DNA from 2 places in the Paenibacillus sp. FW101-FHT12H11 genome. Region 2 is predicted to be linked to the other one. Evidence: predicted binding sites of a transcription regulator. Region 2 holds the regulator's gene; the other holds the start of a gene.
The links. Region 2 encodes LexA, which represses DNA repair genes until DNA is damaged. Its sites were predicted from a motif close to CGAACATATGTTCG; they were not measured.

Region 1 (3,150 bases), on a different contig from region 2:
TCTTGCCGGTCACGTTCTGATCTTTGGCTTCAGCAAGCGCCTGCTGGATGAAGCTTTCGATCTCAACATGGTCCATGGCGGATTCCACAGGGACCGGGTTGGCGATGATGGCGCCGCCGGCAAGGCCGAGCTCCCACTTCGTGCGGAGCATGGCCGCAATGCCTGCTGCCTCATCGAGGCGGAAGTCTACGCCGTAGCCGCTTTCGCGGGCGTAGAAGGACGGGAACTCGCTCGTTTTGTAGCCAACCACGGGAACACCGTGGGTTTCCAAATATTCGAGCGTGCGCCCAATATCGAGAATGGACTTCACGCCTGCGCAGACAACGGCAACGTTCGTCTGTGCCAGTTCAGTCAAATCGGCGGAGACGTCCATCGTCACTTCGCCTTCGCGGTGTACGCCGCCAATGCCGCCGGTAGCGAACACTTCGATGCCCGCAAGGGCAGCACCGATCATTGTGGCTGCGACAGTTGTCGCGCCGATTTGGCCCGACGAGAGGATGTAAGGGAAGTCGCGGCGGCTGACTTTTTCCACGTGAGGGTTCGTCGCGAAAGCTTCGAGCTCCTGCTCGTTCAAGCCGATTTTGATTTTACCGTCCATGATGCCAATCGTAGCTGGAACGGCGCCGTTATCACGGATGATTTGTTCGACCTTTTTGGCCATTTCTATATTTTGCGGGTAAGGCATCCCGTGAGAAATAATCGTAGTTTCTAAGGCAACAACAGGTTTATTATTCGCCAAAGCGTCTTTCACTTCATCAGTAAACGTTAGGTAAGTTGTATTCATCATTAGGATTCGTCTCCTTTGGTCAAGTGAAGTAGGGTTTGTTGCAGTCGTTCTTCCGTCAGCTCGCTCGCGACAGATTGGTCGGTTTGAAGCGTAATATGTGAAGCAGTAAGTCCATACATACACGATTCCATATAGGTGGATTGCCGCATGACCCCGTAAGCAATACCGGCGACAAAAGCATCGCCTGCACCCGTGACCTCCACAACCTTGGTGGGAATAGGGGGGAAGTGCCGCTCGCCTTCCTCGCCGGCATATATGACGCCTTGACTGCCGAGCGTAATAAAGACATGGCGGACGCCGCGAGCGCGGATCGCTCCTGCAATCGTGCTGTAATCGCTGTTGTTGCCGCCGTCGGGCGCGATGCCTGCCAGCTGGCAAGCCTCTTCCCAGTTAGGGAAGATAGCCGTTACGCCGTGCAGATCTTGCGGGAGCTTTTTAGCCTTTTCCGAAGACACGGGATCGATAAATAGCGGCAGGTTTTCTTCTTTGCATCGATCAATCAGCTCGGCGAGCGTCTCGGCGGGCAAATTCGTATCCGCAATGATGAGCTTGGCTGAAGCCACATGCGGCCATTTGTCGCGCAGCAAAGCAGGTGTACATTTATCGTAGATATCCATATTGGCAAAAGCGAGAAACATCTCGCCTGTCGCGTCGAGCAGCGCCGTGTACGTTCCGGTGTTCTCACCTTGGAGTACGATGGCTTGACTGACATCAACGCCGCGCTTTCGCGTTTCTTCCAGTACCCATTGGCCTGCCTTATCATCGCCAACAACCGTGAGCAGCGCCGCCTGGCAAGCTAGTCCCGCCAGCGTCTCCGCGATATTGCGCGCAACGCCGCCGCAGGACTCCGTCACCGTGACTGGATTCGAAGAGGCCAGACGGATGGCTTGCTTGCTAGTCGCTTTGCTGTCTAGGTTCGCACCGCCGATACATATGACCGTATTCTCATCCGAGGTCACGTATGCGCGCCCGCGGATCGTCCCTTTCTTAGTCAGGGCCGCGATGTAGCCGGCGACAGCGGATCGGGAAATGCCGATGATGCTGGCCATTTCATGCTGAGAGATGAATGGATTCTGACGAATGAGTGCTAAAATTTGCTGTTCACGATCCATGAAATGACTCCTTTCGATCGTAGACTATCTCTAGTTTATATCAGGTTCGGACAAATGTCCAACTAACAAACATTTGTCCTTAAAGTGTTCGCAAATGAAAAAGAGCCTGCCTCCCGAAACCGGGAACAGTGCTCCTAGAATGGCTTATTCCGAATAAGAAGACTCCGAACGGCTTCGGATACCGAGCAGCCCCAGCAGTCCCAACAGGCCGATATAGCTCCATCCGCCCCAGCCCTTATTTGTTTTGTCCTGTGTAGGAACCATTAAGGCTTTCATCGAGGTTGGCGGTGTAAGTCCATATGCCGCGGCATGTTGCTTCATATCCGTAGTCATATGCAGTCTTGCCTCTGCCCCAGGCATACCGAATGGATTGGTCTGATAAAAAGTGGGCGAACCTTGCTTGGCCGCCTCCCAGCTTTCAGCAGAGGAGATCATTTGCTGATTATGAGGATGCTTGCGATAATGATGAGCCCCAAGCAGGACGGTAATACACAGAAATGAAATCAAAGCCAGTTTCATAAATCGGGGAAACATATTCCATACCTCCAAGCACTTCTTAAATAGTGGCCTGTAAATGCAGGTAGGATTAGCTTCCCCAATGCCTGAAAACTTATGTATTTAATAAATGATGACAAACTTATTGATTAATGAATTTCTCAAAAACGAAGCCGAAATCCTTCACTTTGTATTGCTTATGCGTGCTCACGAGCCAGTCGAAAGCGCCTTGATTCACCTGCTTGAATTCCTCAGAGAGCTTCTGCCCTTCGGTTTTCGTCGTACGGTTTAATGTGGCGGAAGCCAGCTCGATACTTTGCTTCGCGTAATCCAGGAAGTGCTCATTTTCCTGTGTGATTTCGGAAATTTTAAACAGAGCTTTATACAAGTCTTTCAGTTCTTCAACATGCTTTTTGTGGACATCAATCGAGAAATGGACAGAACCCAGCACGAATTTGATCTCCACATCGAGATCGACCGTACCTGCTGTTTCGAAAGATACTTGGGAGAGGGCATATTTGCTGTAAGGGTAACGGTTCAGCACCCGTTTCTTGCTTATGGCGCTCGTGCCGTCGAGATGAATTAATGCTTGGTTCGTGAAGCAATATTCATCCGATTTGGATTTAATCAAAAAGAAAATTTTCTCGTTATCCTCATGCATAACATAATCATCGGCATCGACCTTATCGTAATTTTCAGGCTTGATCACGGAACCTACATCACTTAACCCCAGAATATCAGCTGCTACTTTACCAA
Region 2 (3,150 bases):
ATGATCGAAATAGGACGTAATCGCTGGCACGTCAGCTAATTTTTCTTTTTGAAGATCAGGCGATCCGTTTGTTAGGAGCAGCAGCTTGTAGTTACCCTTCAATGCGTCAAGTACACGGAACGTTTCTTCATAAACGTACGGGCGCTTGCGGCGTTCAGCAGGAAAAAGCTCGCCGAGCTTGTACCCCAGCTCTGCATCTTCTACTCCTAACGCGCGAAGCCCGCGAGTCCACGCTTCCGTGCGATAACCTGGTGCTAATGCTTGCAGCTTGCGGAAATTTTCATTTTCACCTTGTGTAAAATTAGCCCAAAGCCCTTCAAACGGATTAATGCCAATCATCTTGGTGAATGGAAAAGGTTCATAGGATTCGTATAAAGCACGGGCTTCTTTACGAACAGCAGCTTCCAATTCTTCCGGATTCACTGCCGCGTGTTTCGCCGCCTCCGAGCAAGTTGCTTCAAAAGCTTCTTGTACACTGCGGTCATCCCACAAGAGCGTATCATCTAAATCAAAAAGTACAGCCTTCAACGTCATCATTCATTTCCCCTTTGAATGTTGTTTCTATGTGAAAAAGCAACTACTCTTCGTCCGTGAACTTGATGGAATCAAGTTGAACTTTAAGATTGCCTCGGAAAGCCTCAATATATTTTTTTCTCAGTTCATTTCGTTCATCGATTTCCGCATCCGATAAGCCAACGGTTTTCGCTTTACGAGCAAGCTCATTAATGCGCTCGATGTTTTTTTCCATACTGTCACTCATAGTGATCCTCCAGTTCAAAAATTCAATATGACTATTACTTTGCCATCCCTCTAGTGGAATGTCAAGAAAACAACTAAAAGAGGCATAGGAATAATTCCTAGCCTCTATTCGTCTATTTCCATTCCATAGGATAGTAATGATTAAGGGAGCAATAAAACCTGTCCTTCTTTCAAGGAGCTCGTAGTTAAATGATTTTTTGTCTTAATCTCATCTATATAGGAACGAATGTTCTCTCCATCTTTCTTATGAGCAGTCGCAATACCCCAGAGCGTGTCCCCCTCTTGAATGACAACTTGCTCCTGAACAACTTTCTTAGTTTCAGCGTGATTAGATATACTGCCCGTCGGTGAAGACGCCGCCGCATAAGCTTGTACCATGGCACCGAATGAGAAGACAGTCCCCAGAATTAATGCAATAAAAAGAAATCGAATGATTGTTTTCGTATTACGTGATTTGGTTGCAATCCCTTTGGACGCGGCAGTTGATCTATGAGGTGTGCGTGAATTGGTAGTGTGTGAGTAGGCCATATACATGAATAATCATCCCCCAAACATTTGTTCTGTTTTTAGAATAACACGAACACATGTTTGAGTCAACGATTTATTCGAACTTATGTTTGTACGAACTCGGGTTCTATGTTATACTTTGGGTAATGATTCCCAGTATTGGAGTGATAACTATTGAGTAAGATTTCGCAGCGTCAACAAGCTATTTTAGAATACATTAAGAACGAAGTGAAAGATAAGGGTTACCCGCCTTCCGTACGCGAAATCGGCGAGGCTGTCGGACTAGCCTCCAGTTCAACCGTACACGGGCATTTGGAGCGTCTTGAGAAGAAAGGTTTGATTCGTCGCGATCCAACCAAACCTCGCGCTATCGAGATTCTTGGCTTAGACGGCGCCGAGACTCATTTCGCTGTTTCCGTTGCACGCGTACCGCTCGTAGGTAAAGTTACCGCCGGGGTACCGATTACGGCGACAGAGAACATCGAAGACTACTTCCCTCTTCCAGTCAGCATGGTCGGAGACAACAATGTGTTTATGCTTAGCGTCCTGGGAGACAGTATGATCGAAGCCGGTATACATAACGGCGATTATGTTATCGTCAAGCAGCAGCAAACAGCGAACAACGGTGACATCGTAGTCGCGATGACGGAAGACGACGAAGCGACAGTCAAACGTTTTTACAAAGAGAAGGATCATATCCGCCTTCAACCGGAAAACTCTGCTTTGAAGCCGATTCTGCTCAAGAATGTTACGATTCTAGGCCGTGTCATCGGATTATTCCGCGATATGTAAGACTAAAAAGGACCGTCAGGTGAATCATCCTGACGGTCCTTTTAGGTGCGCGCGAATCCAGCTAAGGGTCCACGAAAAGGATAAGGGAACTTAAGTACTCTATTTGGAGAGAAATAGCCATTGTAATCTCGAAAAGGAACTACAGAACTTTATTTGACGTCCAACAATCGTTTTACAAGTGAAATCAACAGATTAGCGAATGAACTGCTGTTCCCCCCCACTAGTGGATGAGGTGCTTTTTCAAACATATAAGGGACTATAGTTCCCCTATAAAATCAAAAAAACCGAAGGACAAACCATCCCTCGGTTTTATTACTAATTCAAAGGCTTAAAATGCAAGCGCCCAATTCCCCTGACGGAAAATTGGCTCCAGACTGCCATCCTGAAGCACACCGTCAATCTCAAGATCAGACGTCCCGATCATGAAATCCACGTGGATCAAGCTAGTGTTTCCGCCTCTTACTTTCAGCTCCTCGTTGGATAAAGAAGCCCCATCCTTCATATTGATTGGATAGCAGCTGCCCAAAGCAAGATGGCAGGAGGCATTTTCATCAATCCCTGTATTGTAAAAAATCCGTTTTAGATTGGATATCGGCGAATCATAGGGAACAAGCGCGACTTCGCCTAAATAACGAGCGCCTTCGTCCATTTCCAATAATCTAGTCAAATGCTCATGGCCGACCTCTGCCTTATAATCTACGACCTTCCCGTCTTCGAACCTGAACGAAAACTTATCAACCAATGCGCCATTCACATTCAGCGGCATGGTACTTGTTACCGTCCCGTTAACGCCAGTCCGTTTGGGCATCGTAAATACTTCTTCCGTCGGCATATTCGCAACAAAGCGAATCCCTCTTGCGTTCGCTTTATCCCCGCCAAGCCAAATGTGGCCAACTGGCAGCTCTACGCGCAAATCAGTCCCTGCAGCCCGATATTGCAGCGCTGCATATTGCTTATCGTTCAGCACCTTGCGAACGCGCTTCAACTGCTCAATATGTGCTCGCCATGCGCTAACCGGATCATTTTCATATACGCGATTGAAACGGAAAATTGCATCCCACATCGCATCCATCCGCTCTTCTTCAGGAAGAT

Region 1: the regulator LexA is predicted to act here: its motif matches at 1,962-1,975, upstream of AC3WTJ_RS31080 (carbohydrate kinase).

The regions. Positions count from the first base shown of each region.
Region 1 is NZ_JBYTCO010000011.1:237,656-240,805, reverse strand. It holds gene AC3WTJ_RS31085 (pseudouridine-5'-phosphate glycosidase) at 1-784, opposite strand, end outside; gene AC3WTJ_RS31080 (carbohydrate kinase) at 787-1,899, opposite strand; gene AC3WTJ_RS31075 (hypothetical protein) at 2,044-2,433, opposite strand; gene AC3WTJ_RS31070 (PH domain-containing protein) at 2,537-3,150, opposite strand, start outside.
Region 2 is NZ_JBYTCO010000002.1:470,495-473,644, forward strand. It holds gene AC3WTJ_RS07815 (HAD family hydrolase) at 1-534, opposite strand, end outside; gene AC3WTJ_RS07820 (DUF896 domain-containing protein) at 578-760, opposite strand; gene AC3WTJ_RS07825 (LysM peptidoglycan-binding domain-containing protein) at 901-1,293, opposite strand; gene lexA (transcriptional repressor LexA) at 1,441-2,058, shown strand; gene AC3WTJ_RS07835 (aminopeptidase) at 2,387-3,150, opposite strand, start outside.